2 regions of the Mycobacterium burgundiense genome follow, and region 2 is predicted to be linked to the other one. Evidence: riboswitches for the same ligand, from Rfam matches in the RefSeq annotation. Region 2 holds a riboswitch; the other holds the start of a gene.
The links. Region 2 has a riboswitch for S-adenosylmethionine ahead of RCP80_RS18285 (bifunctional o-acetylhomoserine/o-acetylserine sulfhydrylase). Riboswitches for the same ligand answer to the same signal wherever they lie in the genome.

Region 1: it holds a riboswitch for S-adenosylmethionine, as region 2 does, so the genes downstream of both, RCP80_RS09410 (hypothetical protein) here and RCP80_RS18285 (bifunctional o-acetylhomoserine/o-acetylserine sulfhydrylase) in region 2, are expected to answer to the same signal.

Annotation. Positions count from the first base shown of each region.
Region 1 covers NZ_OY726397.1:2,015,113-2,022,003, forward strand. The annotation lists gene RCP80_RS09385 (HepT-like ribonuclease domain-containing protein) at 1-219, opposite strand, end outside; gene RCP80_RS09390 (nucleotidyltransferase family protein) at 216-533, opposite strand; gene RCP80_RS09395 (ADP-ribosylglycohydrolase family protein) at 834-2,297, opposite strand; gene RCP80_RS09400 (NUDIX hydrolase) at 2,365-3,030, shown strand; gene RCP80_RS09405 (metallophosphoesterase) at 3,042-4,046, opposite strand; SAM riboswitch class IV at 4,355-4,465, opposite strand; SAM riboswitch class IV at 4,673-4,784, shown strand; gene RCP80_RS09410 (hypothetical protein) at 4,935-5,219, shown strand; gene RCP80_RS09415 (class I SAM-dependent methyltransferase) at 5,287-5,835, shown strand; gene RCP80_RS09420 (SpoIIAA family protein) at 5,857-6,225, opposite strand; gene RCP80_RS09425 (TIGR03617 family F420-dependent LLM class oxidoreductase) at 6,343-6,891, opposite strand, start outside.
Region 2 covers NZ_OY726397.1:3,862,650-3,869,540, forward strand. The annotation lists gene RCP80_RS18275 (exodeoxyribonuclease III) at 1-424, opposite strand, end outside; gene RCP80_RS18280 (epoxide hydrolase EphH) at 513-1,352, shown strand; SAM riboswitch class IV at 1,429-1,562, shown strand; gene RCP80_RS18285 (bifunctional o-acetylhomoserine/o-acetylserine sulfhydrylase) at 1,714-3,054, shown strand; gene metX (homoserine O-acetyltransferase MetX) at 3,066-4,196, shown strand; gene RCP80_RS18295 (class I SAM-dependent methyltransferase) at 4,193-4,927, shown strand; gene RCP80_RS18300 (hypothetical protein) at 4,933-5,169, opposite strand; gene RCP80_RS18305 (DUF3017 domain-containing protein) at 5,226-5,507, opposite strand; gene RCP80_RS18310 (bifunctional methylenetetrahydrofolate dehydrogenase/methenyltetrahydrofolate cyclohydrolase) at 5,504-6,352, opposite strand; gene RCP80_RS18315 (NADH:flavin oxidoreductase) at 6,415-6,891, shown strand, end outside.

The DNA.
Region 1 (6,891 bases), 1.8 Mb from region 2:
GTTTCGCATAGCCGCGATCTGGCGCCACGGGATCTCGGGACGTCTGGAAGTCACGCTGGCCGGCAGCGCATTCACTGCCTCTCCGACGATGCCAATCTCCCGAAGCACTACTGACAACGCCATATCGGAATGCGGGTCGTCAAGTGACCGACGGAATTCATTGACCTTGCCGATGGCCGCGTGTATGTCGCGCAGGCGGTCCCGGGGCGATCTACTCACAGCGCAATTGCCTGCTGACGCGCAGTCTCGGACACTCCGGCCTTGAGGAGGCGCTCGTCGGCAACGTCAATGCGCATCTGTAGAAGCTCTTCGAGTTCGAGACGGATGCCAGACAAACGCGCCAGTCGACTGCCGGGTCCTACATCGGAAAGGTCGAGCAAGATGTCGACATCGCTGTCTGGCCCGGCATTGCCTTGTGCTACCGATCCGAACAGCCTCGGATTGCTCGCGCCATACTTCGTGAGGACGGCACAAATCGCTTCCCGATGCCGCTGAACCGTCTCCAGCGCTCGCCTGCTGTACGCACTGGTCATCCAGCTATTCTACCGGCGATGCCTGGTCGGGCGATGTTGATTACGAAGAGATGATGACCATGGGCGACACCGTAGATAATCAGGGCGTCCGTGCGAGACGAAATGGCGATCCGCGCTTTGCACAAAACCCTTCGTCGGCCAGCGTCCCGCCGTGCGGGTACCGGCCGCTTCCTTCTCCAGGCAGACGTCGTACGCGGTGCGTCCGGGGTCCGCAAGACGGGCGCGGTCGCAACAAGGCGATCGGACAATTGACCGGGGTCGAGCACGCCGCGCCAGGTCAGTTCGCTTTCGGTGTCTCGATCAGGCATCTCGCCTGCCGGCATCCGCGGGCTGCGGTGGTGATTGCAGTGCCTCTCCCAAGCGCTGCAACGCTTCCCGAAACGCCGGATTCGGATTCGCGTTGGGTAGCGCCGCGAGCACGTCCCGCAACGCCTCGTCCGCGCCGACCGCGCGCAACCGCGCACCATATAGCGCCGCGGTGGTGGGGGTACGGCTGTAGGCCTCGGCGCAATGCACCAACACCGTGCGCCCTTGAGCCCGAAGGGTTTCGATTGCGCGCACGGTATCGAGCAGGACGAAATCCAGGTGCGGGTTCTCGTCGGGATCGGTCTTGTCGATCAACCGCACCTCGACGTGCGGCATCCCAGCGGGCACGTCGGCGTCGGCCACGCGGCACAGTGAGACCACCGCGTCCACTTCGGCCGGCAGTCGACGCAGCGCCCCGACACCGCCGAGCAGAACGTCCGGATCGTACGGGTGAGGAGTGAGCGTGTTGATCCGCGAACCCGGATACGTCGGTCCCTTGGCGGGGCGGCCCTTGCGGTGGATGGCGGTCGCCAGCCCCACCAGTCCGCGCGCAGTCAGATCCGGCCAGCCGTGCAGCAGGTGGCGCCACTCCAGCGGCACGGCCGACGCACCGTAGGCCGCACCGAGCAGACCGCCCGCGATCGCCGCGACCGTATCGGTGTCATTGCCGGCCCGCACCGCCGCGTCGAGGCCGCGCCGAAGATGCTCGGCCCGGTCGGTTCCGGGCCCGGCCACGGTGGTGGCAATCGCCGACCAGGCAGCTTGCAGCGCCGCGACCACCCATCCGTTGTTGGCGAAATCGGAGGGACGAGACACTTCTGCCTGTTCGATCCGTGTCGACCAGACCTCTCGGCGGTCACCACCGATGTGGCGCAACCCGATTCGGACATCCAACTCCGTGGTCAGCACCGCATGACGGATCGCGCAGCACCACAACACCGTGGCATCGCCTGCATCGGGATCGAAATGGGTGAGCTCGCTGATCGCCCGGGCGGCCGCCACCAGGGCGTGCTCGTCATCAAGATAAGCCAACGCCACCGGCGCGGTCCGCATCAGCGAACCATTGCCGGCGGTGCGACCGGTGCGCTCGTGCAGCGTCGCCGCCGCGGTGCGCGCGTGGGCCGCCGAGATGCGCCCCTCGCGGGCAGCTGTGGCCAGAACGGACCGCGTCTGGATGCCGACATCCTTGGCGCCCAAAGACCACTCGTGCCAGCGAGCCACGATGGCGTCCTGCGCCGTCGACTCGCGTAGGTCCGCTCCCGTAGCGGCGACCTCGGCGATGGCAATCGCCATGGCGGTGTCGTCGGTCCATTCACTCGGCTCCCACGGCCCACCCCCGGCCATCTCTACCGGCAACTCGGGCCCTCGCGGCGGCTGGAACTCGTACGGCGCGCCCAGCGCGTCCCCCGCCGCGGTCCCCAACAGCACGCCCTCGACCCGGTCATTCAGTGATGCCATCTCCACCCCCAGTTCAATTTGCGCAAAAGTGCGCTAAATGAGATGGACTGTACGCTGGGGCACTGACATGGACAACAAGAACCACAGAGACAGCAGCGGACGCACCCTGGGGGACTACCCAAGACCCTCGGTTGCCGTCGACGCGGCTGTGCTCACCGTCGATCCTGCGGTCGGGTTGTCGGTCCTGCAGGTCAGGCGGACAGGAGGTCGAGGTTGGGCGCTGCCGGGCACCTTCCTGCACGCCGGCGAGACCCTGGCCGACGCCGTCGCTCGGGCACTGGCGGACAAAGCCAACGTGACCGGGTTATGCCCCCGCCAACTCCACGTCTTCGATGACCCAGAGCGCGACGATCGTGGCTGGGTGTTGTCGGTGGCGCACGTCGCCGTCGTCCCGCCAGATCGGCTAACCAGCCGCCTCGTCGCCACCACCCGACTGGTCCCCGTGCATGCACCGGGCCGACTGATCTACGACCACGCCGACATCATCGCGCTGTCCGTCGAGGACGTGCGCACCCGCTACGAAGCGTCGCCGGATCCCGACCGTCTGCTCGGCGAGGAATTCACCCTGCGCGACCTTCGGTTGGTCCACGAGGGCGTCGCGGGGTCCGCGCTGCAACGTGACACGTTCCGGCGTTCGATGGAGTCCCAACTCGTCGCGACCGGCGCCACCACGGCGGGCGGGCGAGGACGCCCCGCGGAGTTGTTCCGGCGACGGGTCAACCTCGAGTCATGAACGGCCGCGGCTCACCATCCGCCTGAAGTCACGGAGTGTTCGCGCTGAATTGTGCTCTCGCCCGACCAGCGGTAGGCGGTCAGCGCGCCGTCTTTCACCGCGCTGAAGTCGACGCACGCGGTGTAGTCCGTCCAGTCGTGCCGGTGTTTCGGAGGCGCCTGCCGCCAGTAATGACCGTAGACCACCGGGATTTCGTCGGTATAGACGAAGGACCGGGTGTCGCTCCGCAGTTCCAGGTCGGGCAGCGGCGGGTAGGGCTCGCCGGCCGCGGTGGTGAAATTGCCTGCCATTTCGGCGATGTCGCGCAGGGTGCGGCCGCCGTTGTTCCACCATTGTATTCGGGCGTTGTCGCGCGGCGTGCCGTCTTTGTCGTGGTAGGGGAGCTGCCCATGGTTGACCAGACTGATCTCGGGGCCCTTCAGCAGCGTCTCGACCGCACGGTACAGCGGATGGTGCTCGGTGCTGGCCGCCACCAGATGGTCGATGTGGGCGAACGGGGTATTCGATCCGCAGTGGTGCTCGACCACTGCGATGGAGTCCGCGTGCCAGCAGGCGTGGACGACCCGCAGGCCACCGAGATCCAGCCAGAGCGGAATCGTCTTGAACCACTGCAGGTATCGCTGCCGGTCAATGCCGGTGACCTGGTCGAGGAAGGCCTTGTGCTGTTTCGCGTTCTTCTCCGACCTTTCGTCGTCCGGGTCATCGTGTGGGCGTAGGTACTTCCCGCTGCCGGGCGGCCATTCGGTGTCATAGGCGAGGGCGTTGAACTCGTGATTGCCCATGACGATCCGGGCGCTGTCCGCATCGACCATGGCCTTGACCACCTCGAGCACGCGCAACTGTTCGTCGCCGCGATCGATCAGGTCGCCGACGAAGATCGCCTGCCGACTGGGATGGCGGTATGCGGCTGCGGGCTCGGCCATGTAGCCGAGTTCGGTGAGTAGTTCCTCGAGCTTGGTGGCGCATCCGTGGACGTCGCCGATGATGTCGTAGCCTTCGATTCGCTGAACGTTCATCTTGTGTGATCCTCTCAATGGGGTTCGGATAGAGCAGACTGGGACTTCGTGTTACCGCGGTCCGCATCAGAAACGACATGCGGTCGAATCTCACACGTCCCGGGTATCACTGAGGTCCAATCCGAACACCTTGGCGCGCAGACGATGTCGGTCTTCCACCCGCGCTTCGTCCCGACGTCTCTGGGCGGCCACGCCGAGGTGCACCTTCAATGCCTGGAGCCATTGCTTGCGGTGCCCAGGGCCAATAGAGGCGCAGTCCTTCGCTTGAGACATCGCGATATTCCCCGAGTTTCGTGCCTCTGCCAGGAGAGGCGCTCTTGCCCTCACCGGTTGGCGTGGGCCGCGTCGTCATCCGAGCCACCCGCGAGCGTGGGGTTGGCGTGCCGCTTAGTCGGAGCTTGGTACGGCATCTCATGACGCACCCCGACTATAACTTGGCGGTCTGACAGGCAAGGCCGAAAGGTCTTGATGGGGTGCGCATTCTTCGCTTACGCAACGAAACCTCTCGGTTCAGATCACCGGTGTACTCACGGCAGGGGATGGAGAATGGTGATGAGATCAGGTCGCACGCTAGACCGCCGCCATCACGGCTGCTGTGTGGCCCGAGCCCTGTACCATGACGATTGCTTCACGAGTTGCCGTCGCCAAGCTCCGACTGGACGGTACGCCAACCCCACGCTGGTGGGTGGCTCGGATGACGAAGCGGCCTAAACCGTTTGGTGCGGGCAAGAGTGTCTCCGTGGTGGAGACTCCCGGGCAGGGAGGGCGGATTATGTTCCGGTCGATTGATCAAGTCATCAGGCGCAACGTGCGTGCGCAGTGTCCGCGGCGACTGGAGCGGCCCAGGCAGGCGGGACGGGGCGACCGTCCTCGGCAGAAGAGGTTGTCATGAGCGCAGAGCGTGGCTGGATTGGCGAGCCACAGCCTCCCCGGCAGTGGCATGCGTCGCACTACTCCCGAACGGCTGATCAAATCGCGCGCCACGGTTCCTACGCGGCCGCCGAAGCTCATCGTCGTTCTAAATTGCAGCGCGCCGTGGAAGATACCTGGGTCGAACAGGAGATCAGGAATGCCAAACTGCGCACCGTGAACGCATCTGCTCCCTTGCAGATTGCGGCGCGATACGAAAAGGCATCCGGTGTTGGTGACGGTTGTCCGGCTGACGGCACATAGCTGTGTCTGCACCGGGCCTCGCTTCGCCGAAGAGCGGGCGACGGGCGCACCGCACGGGTGAGTCGCAATGACTGACCAGGACCGCACCCGCTGGGACGAGCGCTACCGGGAGCGCCCGGCACCGTCCATGGAATCGGTGGGTCCGCCGCCGGCGTTCGCCCACTTTGAAGACGTGTTCCCCACTGAGGGGCACGCCCTGGACCTGGCGTGCGGACCGGGCGTGACCAGCGTGTGGCTGGCCCGTCGCGGCCTCGACGTATGGGGCGTCGACGTCTCGACGATCGCCATCGACCAGGCCCGAGAGCTCGCTGCGCGCAGCGACGTTGGCGATCGTTGCCGATTCGAAGTCGTCGACCTCGACGCCGGGCTTCCGGCCGGTCCACCCACGGACGTCATTGTCTGCCAACGGTTCCGGGACCGTCGCCTCGATCAGGCGATCATCGACCGGTTGGCCCCCGGCGGGCTGCTGGCGATCAGCTGGCTGAGCGCGGTCGGCGCCGAACCGGGGCGCTTCCGGGCGGCGCCGGGGGAGTTGACGGCCTCCTTCGCCACACTGGAGACGATCGCCGCCGACGAACGTCAGGGCGAGGCGTGGATGCTGGCCAGAAAGACCTGAGCAACGGCCGTGGAGGCGCCCTCAGCCCGCGGCCCACTCCTTCGCCTGCTCCAGCTCGCCGAGACCGAATATCTTGAGCTCGCCGGGAACCATCCACGCCAGCACGTGTAGCGCGTGCACAATCCAGTCCGTGTCGGTGACGATCGCCATCCGCTTGAATGCGGAGTGGTGTTTGAAGAGCACACCGAAGCCCATCCGGATGTCCTCGGCCAGCCCGCCGCGGCCGAAGCCTTCGTAGTCCGGATCGATGACCTCGACGAACCTGATCTCATCGGTGTCCAGCAGCTGGCGCATCTGCGGTTCAAATGCGCGCAGTTCCTCGCCCGTGACTGTGCCCGAGACGCGAATCCCGGTCACGCCCTCGGGCGTGTCAGTCATCATCTCGATCACGGCATAACCCCCCTGTGCAGTGCCCGAAATCCACCCTACGCTCGCTACCGGACCACCGGCCACGGTACGGGAGTGACGGGCGGGCGGCCCGGGCCGGCCGACGACGGAACGCCAGCTTTAATCGGGCACTGCAGACATCGCCCGCGCGACCGCGCCGTAGCGTTCGAAACGCTCGAGATCGCTGGCCGCGTTGTACAGCACGAGGCGGGTCGCGACACCGGCGTACTTCTCGCCGAGGGCGCCGGCCAGACCGTCCCAGGTGGACTCGGTGGCGAACGCCGCGATGTGGTCGTCGGTGATCTGGTCCGCCATTCCGGCGAAGTCGCCGGCCTTCTGCTTCTCGCGGATCCGCGCGGTCGTCCCTTCGAACCCGGCCTCATCCCAGATGAACGCATAGTTGGGCGTGCTGCCGTAAAAGCTCAAGCTGGCCCGCACAAGCTCACGTTCGTTATGCCGTTCCTCGTCGGTATCCCCGACAATCGTCATGACCGGCACAATCACCGCGACCTCCGACGGCGATCGTCCCGACTTCGCCGCTCCCGCAGCGACATTCGGCACGACGTGACGCGCAATGTATCCGGGTTCGCCGAGCGGATGCACATGCAGCCCGTCGGCGACCTCGCCCGCCATCCGCAGCATCCACGGATTCACCGCCGCCACATCGAC
Region 2 (6,891 bases):
CCATCCGGTGGGCGATCGCGGTCATGAAGCGTTCCTTCTCCAGCTGGCGGTCGGTCTGGGCCTCGCCGGTCGGCACGTACAGGCTCGCGACGGTCAGGCCCGCGGTGTCGACTTCGAGGTAGCGGCCGTGCAACGCGAATTCGTCGGCGCCACAGCCGATGCGCACCTCGTCGAAGGGGGTGCGGGACAGCACGGCGACGCCGTTGCGGCCCTTGAGATGCGGGTCCGCCGACGCCAGGTGCCAGCCGTCGGCGATGGCCGGGGCCAGCGCTTCGGCCAGTTGCTCATCGTCCGCGCGCGTCTCCTGCAGGCAGATCACGTCCGCGCGGGTTTCCTTCAACCAGGCCAGCAAACCAAGATTGTCGGTTGAGCGCTGCTTGACGGCGGCCCGGATGCCGTTGACGTTGACGGTCGTGACGATCACGAGGCCCCACCCTAACCAACGCGTCGGACGCCGCCCGGCCGCAGGCGAGCCGGTACCGGGGGTACCGGATAGTTGCTAAAGTCGGGTCATGACGTTCCGTCGCGCCCCCATTCATCTGGGCACCGGTGAACCGGTCCTGATGCTGCATCCGTTCCTGTGCTCGCAGCAGGTCTGGTCCACGGTCGGGCAGAAGCTCGCCGAGACCGGGCGCTACGAGGTCTTCGCCCCGACGATGGTCGGCCACCACGGCGGACCCGACGCCGGGACGTGGTTCTTGAACACCGAACTGCTCGCCGATCACGTCGAACGACAACTCGACGAACTGGGCTGGGACACCGCCCACATCGTGGGTAATTCGCTGGGCGGCTGGGTCGCGTTCGAGCTGGAACGACGCGGCCGGGCCCGCACCCTGACCGGCATCGCCCCGGCCGGCGGCTGGACGCAGTGGTCACCGGTCAAGTTCGAGACCGTGGCGAAGTTCATTGCCGGCGGTCCGGTCCTGCTGGCCGCGCGCCTGCTGGGGCCCCGGATCCTTCGGCTGCCCTTCGCCCGCCGGGTGGCCACGCTGGCGGTCAGCGGTCCCGCCGACGGGCCCACCGACGCCGACCTGGTGGACCTCGTCGCGGACGCCACGCACTGCCGCGCCTACTTCGCGCTGCTGGTCAAGACCCTGATGTTGCCGGGACTGCTGGAGCTTTCCGAGATCGAGGTCCCGACCCACCTGGTGGTCTGCGAGAAGGACCGGGTCTTCCCCGCCGTGCGCGGCCACCGGCACTTCCTCGACAATCTGCCCCCCACCTCGCGCACCACCCGCCTCGACGGGGTCGGACACATCCCGATGCTGGAGGCTCCGGACCTCGTCGCGGACCTGCTGATCGCCTTCCTCGACGAGCACTCCGCGCCGGGCCCCGAACAGCGCCGGGCCTGACCCCACCGGACGTTTCGCGGGTGGCTGAAGCGTGCCTGCTGGCCGACACTCGGTCGGTTGGGATATTCTGCGTATCGGTCATGAGTGCCAGCAACAAGCCCCGGCTTGCTGGCCGGCAACCCTCCAACCGCGGTGGGGTGCCCCGGGTGATGACCAGGTTGAGTAGTCACTGGACCAACCATCCAGTGGGTTACACGGCAAGCGCGGGTCCGGTACGCGGGCCCCAAGAGTAGACAGGGAAACCTGATGCGGCCCGATATGTGTCACTGCTGCTGAACCGACGCGCACCCGTGCGCGTCGATCCGTCGTGCCAGCGCCGACGGACAAGCATCCGAGACCAGCTACCGAAGGACACCACCCCATGAGCAACAAAACCGATGATCACAGCGCCTCCTGGTCGTTCGAGACCAAGCAGGTCCACGCCGGCCAGACGCCCGATGCCGCCACCAATGCGCGGGCCCTGCCGATCTACGCGACCACCTCCTACACGTTCGACAGCACCGACCACGCCGCGGCCCTGTTCAGCCTGGCCGAACCCGGCAACATCTACACCCGGATCATGAACCCGACGACCGATGTCGTCGAGCAGCGCGTCGCGGCCCTCGAGGGCGGCGTCGCGGCGCTGTTCCTGGCATCGGGTCAGGCCGCCTCGACCATCTCGATCCTCAACATCGCCGCGGCCGGCGATCACGTCGTGTCCTCCCCGCGCCTGTACGGCGGCACCTATAACCTCTTCCAGCACTCGCTGCCGAAGCTCGGTGTCGAGGTCACCTTCGTCGAGAATCCCGATGATCCGGAGTCCTGGCGGGCGGCGGTGCGGCCCAACACCAAGGCCTTCTTCGCCGAGACCATCTCCAACCCGCAGATCGACATCCTCGACATCCCCGCGGTCTCGGCGGTGGCCCACGACAACGGCGTGCCGTTGATCGTGGACAACACCATCGCCACGCCGTACCTGATCCAACCGCTGGCGCTCGGCGCCGACATCGTCGTGCATTCGGCCACCAAGTACCTCGGCGGCCACGGCACCGCGATCGCCGGGGTGCTCGTCGACGGCGGCACCTTCGACTGGACCAGCGGACGATTCCCCGGGTTCACGACGCCGGACCCCAGCTACCACGGTGTGGTGTTCGCCGAACTCGGCGCACCGGCCTACGCGCTGAAGGCCCGGGTGCAGTTGCTGCGCGACCTCGGCTCGGCCGCCTCCCCGTTCAACGCCTTCCTGGTGGCGCAGGGCCTGGAAACGCTGAGCCTGCGGATGGAACGCCACGTGGAGAATGCGCAATGCGTCGCCAAGTACCTGGCCGACCACGAGGGCGTCACCAGCGTCAACTACGCCGGACTGCCGGATTCACCCTGGTATGACCTCGGAAAGAAGCTGGCGCCCAGGGGCACCGGCGCGGTGCTGGCCTTCGAGTTGGCCGGCGGAGTCGCCGCCGGCAAGGCATTCGTCGACGCGCTCACCTTGCACAGCCACGTCGCCAACATCGGCGACGTGCGGTCGCTGGTGATCCATCCGGCCTCCACCACGCATCAGCAGCTCTCGCCCGAGGAGCAGCTCAGCAGCGGGGTCACCCCGGGCCTGGTGCGCCTGGCGGTCGGCATCGAGGGCATCGACGACATCCTGGCCGACCTCGAGCGTGGCTTCGCCGCCGCCGGAGCCGTGGGGCACCCGGACCCCCAAGCCGTGGCGGCGTTTTGAGTGAGCCGGACATGACCATCTCCGAAGAGCGCGTATTCGCGCACGCCGTCCTGCCCCCCGAGGGTGAGACCGCGATCGTCAACATCGGTGCACTCGAGCTGGAAAGCGGTGTGGTGCTCGACGACGTCAGCATCGCCGTCCAGCGCTGGGGCGAGCTGTCCCCGGCTCGCGACAACGTCGTCATGGTGCTGCATGCGCTCACCGGCGATTCGCACATCACCGGCCCGGCCGGACCGGGGCACCCGACCCCGGGCTGGTGGGACGGCATCGCCGGGCCGGGCGCGCCGATCGACACCGACCGCTGGTGCGCGGTGGCGACCAATGTGCTGGGCGGCTGCCGCGGTTCGACCGGACCGAGTTCGCGCAAGCGCGATGGATTGCCATGGGGCTCACGCTTTCCGGTGATCACCATCCGCGACCAGGTCAACGCCGACATCGCCGCGCTGGCCGCCCTCGGCATCACCGAGGTCGCCACCGTGATGGGCGGCTCGATGGGCGGTGCCCGAGCGCTGGAATGGATTGTCGGACATCCCGATACGGTGCGCACCGGGCTGGTGCTGGCGGTCGGCGCGCGCGCCACGGCCGATCAGATCGGCACCCAGAGCACTCAGATCGCGGCCATCAAGGCCGACCCGGACTGGCAGGGTGGCGACTACTACGAGACCGGCCGCAGCCCGGATGCCGGGCTGCAGATCGCGCGCAGGTTCGCACACCTGACCTACCGTGGCGAGGTCGAGCTGGACACCCGGTTCGGCAACATCGCGCAGGGCGACGAGGACCCGCTGACCGGCGGTCGGTACGCGGTGGAGAGCTATCTGGAGTATCAGGGCGCCAAGCTGCGCGCCCGGTTCGACGCCGGCAGCTATGTGACACTCTCCGACGCGCTCTCGAGCCACGACGTGGGTCGTGGACGCGGCGGGGTGGCCGCGGCGCTGCGGTCCTGTTCGGTCCCCACGGTGGTGGGCGGCATCACCTCCGACCGGCTCTATCCGCTGCGGTTGCAGCAGGAGCTGGCCGATCTGCTGCCCGGCTGCGAGGGGCTCAACGTGGTCGAGTCGATCAGCGGCCACGACGGATTCCTGGTCGAGATGGAACCCATCGGCGCCCTGATCCGGCAGACGCTGGAATTGGCGTCCCGGTGATCGCGCAAGACCCCGCACGGTCGCTGTCCTTCGGTTCGGAGGCCGCCGCCTACGAGCGGGGCCGCCCGTCGTATCCCCCGGACGCCATCGATTGGCTGCTGCCGCCGGGCGCGCGCGATGTGCTCGACCTCGGCGCCGGCACCGGCAAGCTGACCACCCGGCTGGTGGAACGCGGACTGAACGTGGTGGCGGTCGACCCGATCGCGGAGATGCTCGAGGTGCTCAGCAATGCGCTGCCCGAGACCCCGGCGCTGCTCGGCACGGCCGAGGAGATTCCGCTGCCGGACAACAGCGTCGACGCCGTCCTCGTCGCACAGGCCTGGCACTGGGTCGACCCGGCGCGCGCCATCCCCGAGGTGGCCCGGGTGCTGCGGCCCGGCGGTCGGCTGGGCCTGGTGTGGAACACCCGCGACGAGCGGCTGGGCTGGGTCAAGGATCTCGGGGCCATCATCGGCCCCGAACACGACCCGTTCAGCCAGTCGGTGCCGCTGCCGGAACCGTTCCGCGACGTGCAGCGCCATCAGGTGGAGTGGACCAACTACCTGACGCCGCAGGCGGTGGTGGACCTGGTGGCCTCCCGCAGCTACTGCATCACCTCACCGGCACGGGTGCGCACCCAGACGCTGGATCGGGTCCGCGAACTGCTGGCCACCCACCCGGCACTGGCGAACTCCACCGGCGTCGCCCTGCCGTACGTGACGGTGTGTATCCGGGCGACGCTGGCGGGTTGACCAATCTAGCCGCCCCGGCCCCGCTTTGCATCGATCTGATTGAGCAGCATTCCGAACCCGTTGGCGCGCAACGAAATCCGTAGCTGCTTGCTGGGATCGTGGCCATCGAGCCAGCGCCACAACACCTGCTGCTGCCGCAGCGCGGACTGCGATTCCGCGTGCAGGATACGAAGCAAAGTGGCCAACGTGGCCGGCGACTCGCCCCCGGATAGATCCGTCGAACTATCTAATAGTGCCCCCATGGGGGCATCTTAGTGACCCCGACCGCCGCCGCACCGCCGGATTCTCTGTGGATCGACTAAGACGTTCCGAGCGGATCGATGGTCGAGGCCGCGTACATCACCACCGTCGCCACCGAAGCGGTGGTGACGAAATCGATGCCCTTGGTGCGCACTCCGAGCAGGCCGGCGCGATCCTCGCTGAGCAGGAGCCGCAACCCGGCGGCCACCGCCACCCCGACCCCGATGAGCAGCGCGCCGCGGCGCCAGAAGCCGGCGGCCACCAGCACGAAGGCGATCGCGAACGTCGCGACCACCGTCAGGATCGGCCATTGGTCGCGCAGCGCCGACCGCAGCGTCATTGCCGCGACTCGGCGCGTTCGACCACGTTGGTCAGCAGGAACGCGCGGGTCAGCGGCCCGACACCGCCCGGATTCGGCGAGACGTGCCCGGCCACGTCCCAGACGCCGGGATGCACGTCGCCGGTAAGCTTGCCGTCGACCCGACTCACGCCGACGTCGACCACCGCCGCACCCGGACGGACCATGTCCGCGGTCACCAGGTGCGGCACCCCGACCGCCGCGATGATGATGTCGGCCTGCCGTGTCAGTGCGGGCAGGTCACGAGTTCCGGTGTGGCACAACGTCACTGTCGCGTTCTCCGAACGACGGGTCAACAGCAGACCCAGCGGTCGGCCCACGGTCACGCCGCGGCCGATCACCACGACGTGCGCGCCGGCGAGTTCGACGTCGTAGCGGCGCAGCAGGTGCACGATGCCGCGTGGGGTGCACGGCAGCGGCGCCTGCTTGCCCAGCACCAGCCGGCCGAGGTTGGTGGGGTGTAACCCGTCGGCGTCCTTGTCCGGGTCGACCCGTTCCAGCGCGGCGTTCTCGTCCAGGTGCTTGGGCAGCGGCAACTGCACGATGTAGCCCGTGCACTCCGGGTTGGCGTTGAGCTCGTCGATGGTGTCCTCGAGTTGCGCCGCGGTGCTGTCGGCGGGCAGATCGCGGCGCAACGAGGTGATGCCGACCTTCGCGCAGTCGGCGTGTTTGCCGCGCACATAGGCCTGCGACCCGGGGTCGTCACCGACCAGGATGGTGCCCAGCCCCGGGGTGATCCCGGCCTGCGCCAACTTCGCCACCCGCTCCTTGAGGTCGACGAAGATTTCGTCGCGCGTGGCCTTACCGTCCAGAACTGTTGCACCCACCTCGACATTGTTGCATCGAGGTCCTTTGACAGAGCCGGACACCGCGGTGTTGAGTTCGTTAGGTGAACACCAGCCCAGATGTGTTCAGTCCGGCCCGACTCGGCCCGCTGACGCTGCGCAACCGCATCATCAAGGCGGCCACCTTCGAGGCAGCCTCCCCGGATGCCCTGGTGACCGACGACCTGATCAACTACCACCGCCGGCCGGCGGCCGGCGGCGTCGGGATGACCACGGTGGCCTACTGCGCGGTGGCCCCCGGCGGCCGCACCGACGGCTGGCAGATCTGGATGCGCCCCGAGGCCGTCCCGGGCCTGCGCAAGCTCGCCGAGGCCGTGCACGCCGAGGGTGCGGCGATCAGCGCGCAGATCGGCCACGCGGGTCCGGTGGCCAACGCGAGGACCAACAAGGCGCAGGCGCTGGCGCCGGTGCGGTTCTTCAACCCGCTGTCGATGCGGTTCGCCAAGAAGGCGACCGTCGAGGACATCCGCGAGGTCACCGAGGCCCACGCCAATGCGGCCCGGCTGGCGATCGACGCCGGT